3 regions of the Mesorhizobium sp. CA6 genome follow, and region 1 is predicted to be linked to each of the others. Evidence: riboswitches for the same ligand, from Rfam matches in the RefSeq annotation. Region 1 holds a riboswitch; each other region holds the start of a gene.
The links. Region 1 has a riboswitch for cobalamin ahead of LB526_RS03255 (DUF1636 family protein). Riboswitches for the same ligand answer to the same signal wherever they lie in the genome.

Region 2: another riboswitch for cobalamin. It lies ahead of LB526_RS11795 (CbtB domain-containing protein); the one in region 1 lies ahead of LB526_RS03255 (DUF1636 family protein).
Region 3: another riboswitch for cobalamin. It lies ahead of bluB (5,6-dimethylbenzimidazole synthase); the one in region 1 lies ahead of LB526_RS03255 (DUF1636 family protein).

The regions. Positions count from the first base shown of each region.
Region 1 covers NZ_JAIUHI010000002.1:214,369-219,423, reverse strand. The annotation lists gene LB526_RS03265 (cobaltochelatase subunit CobN) at 1-1,225, opposite strand, end outside; gene cobW (cobalamin biosynthesis protein CobW) at 1,244-2,281, opposite strand; gene LB526_RS03255 (DUF1636 family protein) at 2,278-2,709, opposite strand; cobalamin riboswitch at 2,749-2,952, opposite strand; gene LB526_RS03250 (winged helix-turn-helix domain-containing protein) at 3,462-4,661, opposite strand; gene LB526_RS03245 (NADH-quinone oxidoreductase subunit A) at 4,996-5,055, shown strand, end outside.
Region 2 covers NZ_JAIUHI010000006.1:267,408-272,462, reverse strand. The annotation lists gene LB526_RS11815 (DUF6428 family protein) at 1-440, shown strand, start outside; gene LB526_RS11810 (methyltransferase family protein) at 721-1,188, shown strand; gene LB526_RS11805 (PilZ domain-containing protein) at 1,192-1,464, opposite strand; gene LB526_RS11800 (histidine phosphatase family protein) at 1,616-2,188, opposite strand; adenosylcobalamin (AdoCbl) riboswitch at 2,270-2,421, shown strand; gene LB526_RS11795 (CbtB domain-containing protein) at 2,413-2,622, shown strand; gene LB526_RS11790 (CbtA family protein) at 2,785-3,525, shown strand; gene LB526_RS11785 (hypothetical protein) at 3,778-4,257, shown strand; gene LB526_RS11780 (dienelactone hydrolase family protein) at 4,272-4,919, opposite strand; partial or broken gene LB526_RS11775 (cation diffusion facilitator family transporter) at 4,991-5,055, opposite strand, start outside.
Region 3 covers NZ_JAIUHI010000010.1:13,149-18,203, reverse strand. The annotation lists gene LB526_RS16480 (pirin family protein) at 1-368, opposite strand, end outside; gene LB526_RS16475 (DUF2277 domain-containing protein) at 378-644, opposite strand; gene LB526_RS16470 (exodeoxyribonuclease VII small subunit) at 838-1,089, opposite strand; gene LB526_RS16465 (histone deacetylase family protein) at 1,093-2,019, opposite strand; cobalamin riboswitch at 2,135-2,313, shown strand; gene bluB (5,6-dimethylbenzimidazole synthase) at 2,356-3,090, shown strand; gene LB526_RS16455 (hypothetical protein) at 3,096-4,079, opposite strand; gene LB526_RS16450 (TetR/AcrR family transcriptional regulator) at 4,211-4,804, opposite strand; gene LB526_RS16445 (MFS transporter) at 4,925-5,055, shown strand, end outside.

The DNA of each region.
Region 1 (5,055 bases):
CGACCTCGCCCTTGAACGAGACCGCGCCGGCGAGGATGCGGCCGTCGAGCTCGGGCAGCACGACATGCATGGCAAGGTCGGCGGGCGCCAGGCCGCGCTGGTTCTTTTCCCAGACCTCGCGCCTCGTCGTGGCGACGATGACCTGGAAGACGGGCACACCGGCGCGGTCGAAGAGGGTCTCGGCACCGGGTTCCGCGCCGGAGGCGAAGGCGGTGGCGGTGACGATTGCGGCGGGGTTCAGGGAGGTGAGGGCGGTTTCGACGAAGGCCAGGGATGCCGCGTCTTTGAGGCTGGAGACGAAGATCGGTACGGGCGCTAGGCCTTGCGAACACAGGGCGTCAACGAGTGCGTCGATCGGTGCCACATCGGCGGCAAGCAGCATGGAGCGATAGAAGAGGATAGGGATGACCGGGGTGCTGAGGTTGTCAACGTTGAGTTCCGTCGCCCCCCCCTCTGTCCTGCCGGACATCTCCCCCGCAAGGGGGGAGATTGCTCTGTGGTCGACGGTTTCGCCAACCGTAGATGTTTCAGCTAGCTCGATATTTGACGAAGCAGAGATAGAGCCGGCTGGGGTGAGGGCTGATCTCCCCCCTTGCGGGGGAGATGTCCGGCAGGACAGAGGGGGGTGCGAAGGATCGCCGACCTTTGAAAGTGTAGGCTTTTCGACAACTCCCAATCCCGGCTCATAATACCCCGCCTTCGGCACGCTGACCGGTTCGGCCACGGCCGCATCCGACCCGGCGAGCCTTGCCAGCCTTTGCACCAGCGCGCTCATATTGGCCGGACCGCCTTCGCGGAAATAGCCGAGCAACACGTCCAGCTCGGCGCGCGGCAGGGTCGAGCCTTCGACCAACCGCAGGTCCTCGTCATGGCTTTCGCCGGGCAGCAATGCCAGCTTGATCCCGCGTTCGCGCGCCACCGCGGCGAGCTGGTCACAGCCATAGCGCCACCAGTCATAGCCGCCGAGGATGCGGACGAGGATGACCCTGGCGTGGCGGGCGACGCTGTCGATCCACAGGTCCACCGACATCGGGTGGCGAAGGTCGCGCAGCGCCGCAAGCCGCATCGACGGCAGCCGCTCCGCATCCGCCTTCCAGGCCGTGGCCAAGCCGGCGAGATCGCTGTCGGTGAAGGACAGGGCCACCACATCCGCAGGCGTCTGCCTGAGGTCGATCGGCTCGGCGAGATCGTCGAGCGAAGCGGATGTGGTGGCGAGGATGTGCATCGCTTTTTCGTGTTGGCCTCAGCCGGCGAGGATACGCTCGATCTCCGGACGGTTCAGCCCCTTGAGGCCGATGACGACGAGCCGCGAGCGGCGATCGTCCTCGGCCGTCCAGGCGCGGTCGTAATAGTGATTGACGCGCGGGCCGACGGCCTGCAGCAGGAGCCGCATCGGCTTGCCGCCGACCTCGACGAAACCTTTGACGCGCAGCACGTTTTCCTGCTCGGCGGCAAGGGCGACGCGCTTGGCCAGTTCGTCGGGATTGGCGATCGAGGGGATATCGATGACGAAGGAATCGAAATCGTCATGCTCGTGGTCGAGCTCGTCGTCGTGATGGGTCTTGCGGTTCTCGATGTCGTCCTCCACTGCAAGGCCAAGGCCGAGCAACACAGACGGGTCAACCTTGCCCTGCGCTGTCGGCACGACTTTCACGGCGCGCGCCACATGCTCACCGATGACGGCGTTGGCACGGGCGGAGCCTGCCGCATCCATCAGGTCGCTCTTCGACAGGATGATCAGGTCGGCGCAGGCGATCTGGTCCTCGAATACCTCCTCGACCGGATCGTCATGGTCGAGCGAATCGTCCGCCGCACGCTGCGCCTGCAGCGCGTCCATGTCGGAAGCGACGCGGCCGTCGGCGAGCGCCGGGCCGTCGACCACGGCGATGACGCCATCGACCGTCACGCGGCTCTTCACGCTCGGCCACTGGAACGCCTGCACCAGCGGCTTCGGCAGAGCGAGGCCCGAGGTCTCGATCAGGATGTGATCGACCTTGGGGTTGAGCGACAGGATCTGATCGAGCGCCGGCACGAAATCGTCGGCGACGGTGCAGCAGATGCAGCCATTGGCGAGCTCGACGATGTTTTCCTCCGGGCAGGTGTCGACGCCGCAGCCCTTCAGGATCTCGCCATCGATGCCGACATCGCCGAACTCGTTGACGATGATCGCCAGCCGCTTGCCCTTGGCGTTCTCGAGCAGGTTGCGGATCAGCGTCGTCTTGCCGGCGCCGAGAAAGCCGGTGACGACGGTGCAGGGAACACGGGAAACGGATGCGTTCATGGTCGGTCCTTCAGCATGTCGAGGGGAGGGATGCGGGCAACCAGGCCGCGCTTGAGAGAATCGGGCCGGCCCCGCCAGGGGATGAGGCCATCGGTCGAGGTGGCGAAGAGCTTTGCGCCGGCGACGAGGTCGGCGCCGCTGGCGGTGTCCAGATCGCCGAAGACGTAGCTCCAGCAGCCGTCGCGCAGCAGCGCGGCGCTTAGCCGGCGCTTGCAGTTGCCGAGGCATTCGACGCTACGGATGTCGATCTTTTCGCCGCAAGCAGCCCGACGCGCGTCTTCGGCAAGCAGCGCGCCGGCGCGCGGATGCGCATCCGACCCGGTGTCGTCGCGGCAGGATGAGCAGACGACGACGGTGACGCCAGCCAAAGCATCGGGCTCGGACGGAATGTCCGCACTGTTTGCCGGGAAACTGCCGTTGCGATCCAAAACCATGCTCCTTGCCCGGAAAACCCGCCGGGCATTCGGATACTTAAAGTCTCAGACGGCAGGTCTCCTGGCTCGCGGGTCGTCACCCTGAATGCCGCCTTCCCGGGAACATCCCAGTGGTTTTCGGCAGAGGCTCGTCGCTTACAGTTGCGGGGACAGCCGCGGATTTGGGTGTTGGCCCGCACCGCATTCCCTCTTGGCTCCTCCCTTTGCCGGGAGAAGACCGTCTGGGTCAGGATTTAGAGGGTTCAGGGGGCTGGAGTCAACGACTGGCTTAGTACCAGCCTTTTGGCGGCTTTATGGGTTTGAGGTATGGACCCACAAGTTTGCGAGGCGGTGAGGCCACGGGCGCCATACTTAACGAACAGCCGTGCTGGCAAACCGGTTCCCACATCAAGACGAAGCGATTGGCGTCGAACTTCGGCTCATGAACTATTATATAGCGCTGCCCTACCGGCAATAAGCCACAGGCGCCTGCGATCTGCTTGTCGATCGTTCCAAACTCCAACCACCGCAGAAGAAGCGCCGTCACTTCTTTTGGCTGCATACCGGGTGCAATGTGGCCGCCACAGAAAATGACTGGACGCGTGACCTCTACCCATTCCTCTCGGTAAGCACCTGTCGCATATGATGGCGACGCTAAGGTCAGGTAGGCCAAAACCAGACATATCGAGCGCCTGAAAACCATCGCAACCGATCCTAACCACAGTTGGGATGTTCTATTTTTGTTCACCCTCCCTGTCAACGCGCAGCTACGACACCGCGATGTCGGCCAGCGCCGGTCCGAGGTCGCCGGCCGGCGTCACTTCGATCGCCTCCAGGCCGAGCCAGCCCTGCATCTGCTTCAACTCGTTGAAGAGCTGGGTGGCCGTTTCGGGCGGGGCGCCGGCCTCGGCGTAGGCGGCGTGGACGCGCAAGATGCTGGCCGGGCGGTCAGCTTTCAGATCGACGCGGGCGACGATCCGATCGCCGAGCAGGAAGGGCAGCACGTAGTAGCCGTATTGGCGCTTTTCCGCCGGCGTGTAGATCTCGATGCGGTAGCGGAAATCGAAGAGTTTCTCCGTTCTGGTGCGTTCGAAGACGACGGGATCGAAGGGGGCGAGCAGGGCGCGCGCTTCTATCCGGCGCGGGAAACGGGCGTCCTTGTGGAGATAGGCGGTCTTGTCCCAACCTTCGACCTTCACCGGCAGCAATTCGCCGGCATCGACCAGTTCCTCGATGCGATCCTTCGTGTCGCCCGGCGCGAGACGAAAATAGTCGCGCAGGTCGCCATAGGTGGCAATGCCATGGGCGCGGGCGGAAATGCGCAGCAACTCGCGATGCGCGTCCTCGACCGAGGGAATGGGAAGATCGAGCACCGCCTGCGGCAAAACGCGCTCGGGCAGGTCGTAATAGCGTTCGAAGCCGCGGCGGTAGGCCGTGGTGATGCGACCGGCCCAGAACAGCCATTCGAAAGCGTGCTTGGCCTCGCTCCAGCCCCACCAGCCGCCATTGCCCTTGTGGCCTTCGATATCGGAGGCGGCGATCGGACCACGATCGGCGACTTCTCTATATATCTCGTCGATCATTTCCTTGCGTTCACGACCCCATTTCGCCAGGCCGAGATACATCTCGTCGCCCTGCTCGGCGCGCTGCATGCGCCAGCGCATCAGCGGGTATGTCTCCACGGGCAGGAACGACGCCTCATGTGCCCAGTATTCGAACACGGCGCGCTTGCGGGTGACTGCGGCATTGTCGAGCAGCGTAAGCGGGTAGGGGCCGAGGCGCGAATAGAGCGGCATGTAATGCGCGCGCACCACCGCGCTCACGGAATCGATCTGCAGAAGGCCGGTTCGCGAAAGTACCCGCGCAAGGTGGCGGCGATCCGGAACACCACTGGGCCTAGGGTCGTTGAACCCTTGCGCCCCGAGCGCGACGCGCCTCGCCATGGCCAGCGAAATCTTGTCCTTCATCAGGTGTCCTTGCCCCGATCGTCCGTTGGATTTTTAGCCGGTGATTCCGGCCATGCTAGCAGGCAAATGGCGGGAGATATGTCAGGAGAGAAAACTGGAGTAAAAACTGAAGGAAATCAAACAGGAGCGGATCGTACCAGTTTCTTCCGATAAGGCGTCCAGAGCCGCGATTTGAACAACGTTTGACTTGCGTCACCGAAACCGCTGCGCTAACCCTCGCCGCGTTGCAGCATGGGCCCCTTAAAACGGTTCAGCGGTTAATCTGTCACGCTTCCGCATTAGAGTTCGTTGCTGTAATCAAAATGAACTGCCCCCGCCGAAGGAAAGTCGCCGCATGAGCGCACTCCTAAGTTCGTACCTGCCTATCGTGCTGTTCATCGCCGTGGCGATGATC
Region 2 (5,055 bases), on a different contig from region 1:
CGCTGGCCGATTACAAGGACAAGCCGCTGGTTTTCCGCTACGGCGGGCGGCCGGTAAAGCCAGGGTACCATGTCACCGAGGTGAAGGCTGGACAGTTCGCAGCGCTGGATTGCGAAGCAAATCCGGAATCATGGTCGGAGATATTCGTCCAGCTGTGGGACGTGGACGAAGGCGGACGGGTCCATATGCCAGCCGGCAAATTCGCCGCGATCATCCGCAAGGTTTCGGACTATGTCGCTCTCGATCAGGCGGCGAAGCTGACCTTCGAGGTCAGCGACGGCGTTCGCCCGATGGAATTGCACCGGGCAGCCCAGCCGAGCCTTGTTGGCGGGACGGTTGAGGTCGAGCTGTCGCCACGGCCGTCAAGCTGCAAGCCGCGCGACCGCTGGCTGGAAGAACAGAAGGCAGCGAGCGGGTGCGGAGGGAGTCGCTGCTATTGAGCCCGCTAATGGCGACGCGCCGTCCTGATCAGAACCGGATCATGCCATTGGCCTGCAACAAATAGAGGCCCACGAGAACGATGGCGATCAGCGCCACCCAAACGGCTGTCTTGCTCATCCGCGCAATCCCTGTCGATCGGCGATAGTGAACGCGCGCGCCACGGTTGTGTTCCCGATATGTCGGGCTGCACATCGCCTAGGCAGGATCAAGTCACGAATTGCTGGACGATGCGCGTCCGTGCATAGTGGCGGCAATGGCGCCTGGTCGATGAAGATGGCTATGGATGACAAAGCGGACAATCCGGGCGTGGCGGTGTTTCCGCCGCTGCTCTTTCTCGTGGCGCTGATCGCGATGCTGGCGCTGCGCTATGTCTGGCCGCTGGCGATCGGCGGCCGCCCGCTGACCATCGTGCTCGGCGTAGTGCTGGCAGCACTGGCGGTTGCGATCATCGCCTGGGGACGCTCGACGATGTTGCGCGGCGGCACCAATGTGAACCCAACGCTGCCGACCACCGCGATCATCACCGGCGGCCCGTTCGGCTTCACCCGCAACCCGCTCTATGTCGGCTTGATGGGACTGCTTCTCGGAATCGGGCTGCTCTTTGACAGCTGGTGGGCCGTCATCGCGACCATCGCGAGCTTCCCCATCCTGCATTACGGCGTGGTGCTGCGCGAGGAGGCCTATCTGGAACGCAAGTTCGGCGAACCCTACCGCGCCTATAGGGCGAGCGTGCGCCGCTATTTTTGAGCATCAGTCCTTTGGCGCGTTGCTGTAGAGCGCCACGCCGACGCGGTCGTTGCGCCGCCACCGCACCAAAGCGCGATAGGCCGTATCGTCGGCCGGGACTTCGAGCAGAAAGCGGTCCGGAATCTCCACATTGGCACCGACGCGCAATTCCGCGCCCTGCTCGTGCTGATTTCTGACCGAGCAGCCGATCCTGACGCCGGCGGCGATGATCGTGGCTTCCTTGAGCACGAATTCGCGCGCATGAAGACGGCGTTCGATCTCGGGAAAATTGGCCATATCCGGCGGGCTCCTCAGGCAAGGTCCTCCTTGCCATGGGGCAGCACGATAGCAGCGAGGCGTTTCCGTTCCGTTAGCGATCACTGAAACAGTGGTGTGCCGGCTTGATATGCCGGCCGGGTTCACGGATGGAGCGTTCACGCCTGGGCGTTCAGCCGGCGACAGTGACGCCGCTCGCGCGCAGCACCCAGCGGCGGCCATCACAGCGGAACTCGGTGAGCGACAGCGGCTCGATGTCGATCTTCCAGACCGAGGAAAGCGGTGCGCCGAGCACATGCGCCATGGCGGCGCGGACCGGCACGGCATGCGTCACCGCGACGGTGTGACCGCTTTCGCCGGCCAGCCGCTCCATCAGCGCAGCACCCCGCCGGGCGACAGCGGCGAGCGATTCGCCACCGTGGGGCGCGGCGCCGGGATCGGAAATCCAGGCCGCCATGCCTTCCGGATCCTCGGCCTGCACCTCCTCGAAACTTTTGCCGGCCCAGCGTGCGAAATCCTGCTCGGCAAGTAGCGGCTCGATCGCCGCGTCAAGGCCGAGCGCCTCGGCCGTCCGCCGCGCGGCCAGCGCCGGACTTATCAAGATACGGTCGGCGCGACGCAGCGAAGCGGCCAGCGCGCCGGCGCGATCGAGGGCGCGCGGCTCCGGCGGCTCATCGTTCGGAAAGCGGCCCTTGCGCATGCCGGCCGTCGCTCCGCTTGCGATCATCGTCAGGCGGACAAGCATGAAAAACTCCGTGGCCCAGCGAAAAACAGGCCTCACGAAGCCGTGCCGCCATTACATGTCGTTGACAGGCGAACGAAGTGCTGACAAGTGTCTTAGTGCTATACGGGATTGGAAGCCGGTGCGAGTCCGGCACGGTCGCGCCACTGTGATCGGCACCAGCCGAAAGTCAGGCCTTATTCCGCAGCACTCGATCAACGGGACGCAGTATCCCAAGGGAGGTCAATATGTCCGACACCACCTTCGCCCCCAGCTACGGCCCGGTTGCGATTCCGGTCCGCGAGCTTCTGCCCTGGGCCATCCTCGGCGGGCTGCTTTTGATGCTGGCGATCTATTTCGTCGGCGCGGAAGAAGGCGCCACCTCGCTGATCCGCGGCACCTATGTGCACGAATTCGTGCATGACGGCCGCCACCTGCTCGGCTTCCCCTGCCACTAAAGCGGTTCAGCATCGCTGAACCCGCTTTCGATTCTGATCCAACGCAATTCCGGACGGAAGACCGCTGCGCACTTTTCCTGGAATTGCTTGGTTGGCTTAACGCAATTCCGGACGGAAAACCGCTACGCACTTTTCCTGGAATTGCTTGGAGGGATTGGTGACATGGTTGGAAAACTTTTGCTGCGCGGCATGCTTGTCGGGCTGGTCGCCGGGATCCTGGCGTTCGCCCTCGCCCGCGTCTATGGCGAGCCGCAGGTCGACAAGGCGATCGCCTTCGAGGAACAGCAGGTCCAGGCCGCCGGCGAGGCGCCGGAGCCCGAGATGGTCAGCCGCGCCACGCAGGCCGGCATCGGCCTGGCGACCGGCGTGCTGATCTATGGCGCCGCGCTTGGCGGGCTGTTCTCGCTGGTCTTCGCCTACGCCTATGGCCGGCTAGGCTCGCTCGGACCGCGCGGCACCTCGGCGCTGCTGGCGTTGCTCGGCTTCCTGGCCGTGATCGTCGTCCCCGGCCTCAAATACCCGGCCAGCCCGCCGGCGGTGGGCAACGCCGAGACCATCGGCTACCGCACCGAGTTGTTCTTCATCATGATCGTCGTCTCGATCGCGGCTATGATAGCGGCGGTCGGCCTGGCGCAGCGGCTGTGGAACCGGCTCGGCGCCTGGAACGCCTCGATCGTCGCGGGCCTCGCCTTCCTCGTCGTCTTCGCGCTGGTGAAGGCGGCGCTGCCCGACATCAACGAAGTGCCGGAGAACTTCTCGGCGACCGTGCTGTGGCAATTCCGCGTCGCCTCGCTCGGCATCCAGCTGGTGCTGTGGACCGTCGTCGGGCTCGGCTTCGGCGCGGTTGCCGAACGCGTGGTCGCGGTGCGCGACCAGCGCAGCCCGGCACGCCGCTACGCCTGAAATCCGATGCGTTGGCCGCCACGGTTCTGCGCCCTGGCGGCCAAAGCGGCTCAACGGTCGGTACGACCGCAGAGCCACTTTGGTCTTTCGTTTTCTCGCAATTCCGGACGGAAAACCGCCGCACACTTTTCCTGGAATTGCTCGGTTGCGGCGCTGCTCGTATTTCTGGCCGCCACATCCGCGCAGGCGCATGGCGGATCCTCGGCCCCGCCTCCTCCCGGCATCCAGATCCCCAGCCTGACCCACGGCCAGATGGCCGTCATCGCGCGCTATCGCGGCGAGATCCTCGACCTCGCCCAGCGCCAGACCGCGACCGACCCGACCTTCCGGCGGCTCTACAATCACGGCAATCTGCAATTCACTTATTGCCTCTGGGGCCTGATGCCGGGCAGCCTCGGCGACGAGGAAAGCCCGTTCAACGAATGCAGCCACGCCTATCTCGCCGCCGCCAAGGCGCTGCTCGCCCATATGGCGATGATGCCCGCGGCCGGGCGCGAGGCGAAGGCGCTAATCTCGGACATCGATGCCGAGATGGTGCGTAGCGGCGCGTCGTGGATCCTGTGCCAGTATAGCGGCGAGGCCTTCAGCACCGGCGCGATCGTCGAGCCCAGATGGCGCGACATCTTCTTCCACTTGCCGAGCCTTGCGGTGATCCTCGCCACGGTGGCGGCGCTCGGCGCCGCTGCATGGTCGATTTTCCGTTCACCCGCTCCGCGAGCCGGCGCTGCTTAGAACGGTTCAGCGTTTCACGGAATCACCGAACCGCTCCCGGTCTTGCGTGCGATCGTTTTCAGGAAAGCCTGAACGCGCAACCATGTCAGCTCGGCTGCGGACGCATCGTAATCCGGCAGCGCTTGATCGGTGTAGAAATGGCCGATCCCCGGATAGGTGAAAATTTCTGCCCTGACGTGGCAGCGCTTCGCCGACGCCGACCAGTCGGCAACTTGTTCTGGCTGAGCAAATGCATCTGGGTCGGCGACGTGGACCGCGACCGGGATGTGTCGGCGAACATTGCTGGGAATATCAGCAAGGCCATGCAGCAGCACAATGCCGGCGGCAGCGACTCGTTCTGACCAAACGGCACTGATCACGCCAGCTCCCATTGAATGGCCAGCGAGCACCGCGTCTGGAGAAGTCTGGAGGAGCGCCACCCTGGCGCGGTCGCAGATGGTTTCCCACCCAACATTGCTCATCAAGTCAAGCCCGTCGTCGACCGATGCCGCAGTCAGCCCTGCGTAGAGGTCCGGCATCACAACATCGTACCCCGCGCTTCGCATGCGCTCAGCAGCTTGATGCTCCACCGCCCGAAGGCCCAGCGCCGAGTGAAAGAGTACAATAGCAGCCATCCGCTTTCCCTCCGGCGTCGCCTGGCCGATCGCGTTGAGCTCGGGCAATGATCGTCTTTTATCCGGCTTATCGAATCCCCACCACCAGCCATGCCCTTTCCGAAGCCTTCGCCGTCACATCATCCATGCGCGCGCTCATGATGGTGACCTTTCGGTTCGGCCATGGCGAAGGGCAAATCCTCGG
Region 3 (5,055 bases), on a different contig from region 1:
TGTGGCGTGCGCTCGGAATGAACGATGCCGCGCCCGGCTGTCATCAGATTCACGTCGCCTGGCGCGATCACCATTTCGGTGCCGAGCGAATCGCGATGCCTGATCCTGCCGTCGAACAGATAGGTGACGGTGGAAAGCCCGATATGCGGATGCGGGCGCACGTCGAGCGCATGGCCGGCGCGCAGGATCGCAGGGCCCATGCGGTCGAAGAAGATGAACGGCCCGACCAGCCGGCGCTTTGCCGTCGGCAGAGCGCGGCGCACCTCGAAACCGCCAATGTCCTTGGCGTTCGGAACGACCATCAGCTCGATCTGGTCGCAGGCGAAGGCATCGCCGGGTTCGGGATCGTTTCCCGGAAAGAAGCTCATGTCGGATCCTCAGGCGAAACGCAGCGCCGACCTGGCCTTCGCCTTGGCAGCTTCTTCCTCGCGGTTGCGCGGTTCCTGATTGGTTTCGAGCGAATCGATCAATTCGCGCGCGACAGCGGCGATCGCCTCGACGGCATGGTAGAAGGCATGCTCGTTGCGCTTGGACGGCTTGGTCGAGCCGCTAAGCTTGCGCACGAACTGAAGCGCTGCGTCATGCACTTCGTCATTGGTCGCCGGCGGCTCGAAATTGGCCAAGGTCTTGATGTTGCGGCACATGGCTTGAACTCCTTACCTGCTTTCTTTGCCCTTACCCGGTCCGAGATCATCCGCTGAGGTGTTGAGATTCAGGTCAGGCCGAGCCGAAAATGGTGGTTTCCGAGAACCGGAGCGGAGCGTACTTGAAGTACGTGAGCACCGGAAGCGCAGGAAGTTGCCATTTGCAGGCCGGCCTCACCTGAACATCAACACCTCAGTCGGCGTCCAGCGGTTCAGTTCCCACCGGCTTGCCGTCGCGCGACAGCCTGATCTTCTCGACCTTGTCCTCGGCCGCCTTCAGCAGCCGGTCGCAATGCGCCTTCAGCGCCTCGCCGCGCTCATAGATCTTGATCGACTGGTCGAGCGGAACGTCGCCGCGCTCCAGATCATCGACGATCTTCTCCAGCGCGTCGAGCGCCTGTTCGAAGCTCATCGCCTTGACGTCCTCATTGCCTTCCAATGCCATACCCTATCCCTTCATCAGCCGCCCGACATGGGCGGCGACTGAAAATGCCAGTCCCTGCAGATCGTAGCCGCCTTCCAGCAGGCTGACGAGCCTGTTGGAGCTATGGCGTCCGGCGCGCTCCATCAACTGGCCGGTCGCCCAGTCGAAATCGTCCTCGGTCAGGTTGATCTCGGCCAGCGGATCGCGGTGGTGCGCATCGAAACCGGCGGAAATGATGATCAGGTCCGGCGCGAACGCATCGATGGACGGCAGCACGCGCGACAGGAATGCGTCGCGGAACAGGTCGCTGCCGGTCTGCGGCGCCAGCGGCGCGTTGACGATGTTGCCGGCGCCGGTCTCGTTCTTCGCGCCGGTGCCCGGGTAAAGCGGCATCTGGTGCGTCGAGCAGTAGAGAACCGACGGGTCGTCCCAGAAGATGTCCTGCGTGCCGTTGCCGTGGTGGACATCCCAGTCGACGATGGCGACGCGCTCGGCCTGGTGTTTCTTCTGCGCGTATCGGGCGGCGATCGCCGCCGTGTTGAACAGGCAGAAGCCCATTGCCGTGGTCTTTTCGGCATGATGTCCAGGCGGACGCGCGGCGACGAAGACGTTTGCCGCACGGCCCTCGAAGACGTCGTCCACCGCCGCGTTGGCACCGCCGATCGCCGTCACCACGGCCTGCCAGCTTTTCGGGCTGGCGCTGGTATCGGCGTCGATCGACACGATCCCGCTCCCAGGGATCGCCCCGCGCACGCGCTCGATGAAATCCTCCGGGTGCGCATAGAGGATGGTTTTCTCGTCGCCTTCCGGCGCCTTGACGCGGTCGAGCGCCGCAAAAGTCTCGTCGTCCAGCACGCGCTCGATGGCGCGCAGGCGGTCGGGCCGCTCGGGGTGACCGGGCGGCGTGAGGTGTTCGAGGAAGATCGGATGCGTGTAGAGACGGGTGGCCATGGCGCCTAATCTAGGGGCCTATGCCCGCAATGACCATGTTTGGCAGCCGAATGGCTGGGGAAAATCGCGTCTTGCCGTGTCGCTAACGCCGTTGGCGCGGCCCAAGCTTCGCTGTAAGGTCGCGTCGCTGCCTGGTGCCCGCGACGCGGGAGAATCGGGAACACGGTTGAATTCCGTGGCGTGCCCAACACTGTAAGGGGGACCGCGCCGGCAAACGCCACTGTCGAAGACGGGAAGGCGCCGGAAGCGGGACGATCCCGAGCCAGAAGACCGGCCCGGCAGACATGGTTTTTCGCTTGGTCAGGCGGGGAACTGCTTGTCGCAAGGGGAAAAGCGATGACGGCAGCAGCGATCGCCACGAGCGGCGACGACTTTGACCAATTGGCGCGCGACGCGGTCTACCGGGCCATGTTCACCAGGCGCGACGTGCGCAGCCATTTCGTCCCCGACGATCTCGATGACAATGTGCTGGCGCGGCTCATCACCGCCGCGCATCACGCCCCGTCGGTCGGCTATATGCAGCCGTGGAATTTCATCGTCATCCGCGATGCCGAGCGGCGCAGACAAGTGCGCGACCTGTTCCTCGCCGCGCGCGAGCAGGAGTTGCCGGCGATCGAGGCGGAACGGCAGGCGCTCTACCGCAAGCTGAAACTCGAGGGCATTTGCGAAAGCGCGCTCAACCTGTGCATCACCTGCGACCGGCAGCGGTCGAAGGATTCGCCGCTCGGGCGTTGGCACAATCCGGAGATGGACCTCTACAGCACCGTCTGCGCGGTGCAGAATTTCTGGCTGGCGGCGCGGGCCGAAGGTGTCGGCGTCGGCTGGGTGAGCATCATCGAGACCGAGGCACTGAAGCGGCTTCTCGCGATCCCGGAGCATGTCACGCCGATCGCCTATCTGTGCGTCGGCCGCGTCTCGGCCTTCGCGCCGAAGCCGGACCTTGAAGCGCATGGCTGGGGCAAGCGCCTGCCGCTGCCCGAACTGGTGATGAGCGAGACTTTTCGCGGCGCCGGCGAGGCGCCGCTCAAATCGGCGATCGCCAGTCTCGGCGCCGGGCCGTCGAAACCCTGACCTGATCAAGCCGCTCGGGGCGTGTCCCAACGCGAGCCGCCGCCGAAGGAGCCGAGCGCCTTGTCGCGCAGTTCCCTGAATTTGGAGGACGCCTCAGCGAGCCGCGTGTCCCATTCGGGGTTGGGCGCCTGACCTTCGATGGCTTCGAAATAGACCTGCATCAGCGAGGCGATGGCGAAGGGCTCGATGAAGGCTGCCTTGAAGGCCCAGGCAAAGACGATGGCCAGCACGAAAGCCCAGCCGGCAAGCTGGCCCGGCATGACCCACAGAATGGCCGCCGCGGGCGCCAGCATCAACAGGAAGATGACGAAGGACACGCCCCACATGATCGCCGCCAACCAGACGGCGTTCTTGACCATGTGCTTGCCGTTCTGCGCGTAGAGCACGACGCCTTGCCTTGCCGTCTCGAAAGGCGAGCTCGAATTGATGCGGATATTGTAGCCGAGGATGATTTCGTCGACATAGGTCAGCGACAGGCGGATCACCGTGTTGATGAAGCTGACGATGCCGCTCAGGCCCGGAATGGGCAGGAAGGCGGCGATGCCGCCGATCAGGCCGGTGATGGCTCGGATGGCGCCCTTGACCAGCTGGTCGACGACGAAAAGGATGTTGGCCTCGGCAAAACGCTGGGTGACCACTTCCTTCGCGTAGGCGATCTGGCCCTGGCCGTCGGGGACATCTTGGCCGTCGATCAGATGCACCATGACGGCGATATGGCCCGCTTTCAACACATAGAGGATGTATTCGCGTATCCAGTAGACGGCGATCGAGACGACGCCGAAGCCGACCACGCCACCCCACAGCGCGAAGGACATCGGGCCGTCGGGATCGGTGGAGATGTGGCCGACGCCGTAGCCGACGCTGGCGCCCGTACCGGTCGCCATGATGTAGGCGACCGTGATGCCAAAATAGACGATCATGCGAAAGACGATGAACGGCCATGTCCGCATCATGATCGACACGGATCTGGCGATGCTGAAGTCCCACATGGCCCCGACTCCCCTCACCTTCAGAGTTGGCGGTGGAGGATGCGCTCGCCCCGGCGATTGTCAATCGCGGCAGGGTTGCGCCGGCCCGAAACCGGTGCATAAGCCGGTGGCTTGATTACCCGAGCGTGCCGTCAAGGCTTCTTTCGCAAGCCTTCGAGCAACTGCTTGAAGGCCGTGATCGCTTTTTTCGAGGTCGCCTCGGGGTCCGTCGAATTGGCGATGCGCTGCGCGGCCTGGCTGCTGGCGCCATTGATCAGCCGTGAGGTCGTCTCGGGATCAAGCTCCGGAACGACCTCGCCCTCTTCCTGCAGCCTGGTCAGATGGTTGGTCATCGAGGCGGTGCAGGCGCTGGCATTCGGCCACTGCGCCGGGTCGCCGAGCACCGCCGGGCCGTCGCGGAACATGATGCGCTGGATTTCCGGCTCCAGCGCCATCTCGATATATGTGGTGCATTCGTCGACGAAATGCTGCCAGCGGGTCGGCGCTTTCGAAGCCACCTCGTTCACCCGCACAGCCATTTCGCCGTCGATCTCGGCGATCACCGCCTGCAGCAGCCCCTTCTTGTCGCCGAAATGATGGTAGAGCGCGCCGCGCGTGAGGCCGGCCGACGCGGTGAAATCGTCCATCGAGGCCTCGGCATAGCCGATCGTGCCGAAAGCATGGCGAGCGGCTGCGATCAGCTTGGCGCGCGTCTCGGCAATCATCTCCTTGCGCGGTCTGTGCATGGTTCTGGCCCTATTCACATACGCCTCGTATGCCAATTGACATACGTGGCGTATGAACTATCTCACAGTCATACGCAGCGTATGTAATTTTAGTATGCACCGTTGTCGAGGAGCAGGATCATGCGAAATCCTTATTCGGACATCTTTCGGGCTCCCGGCACGAAAGGCTTCGCCGCGGCGGCTTTCATCGCGCGCTTGCCGATCGCCATGGCGCCGATCGGTATCGTGGCGATGCTGTCGCAGACGCATGG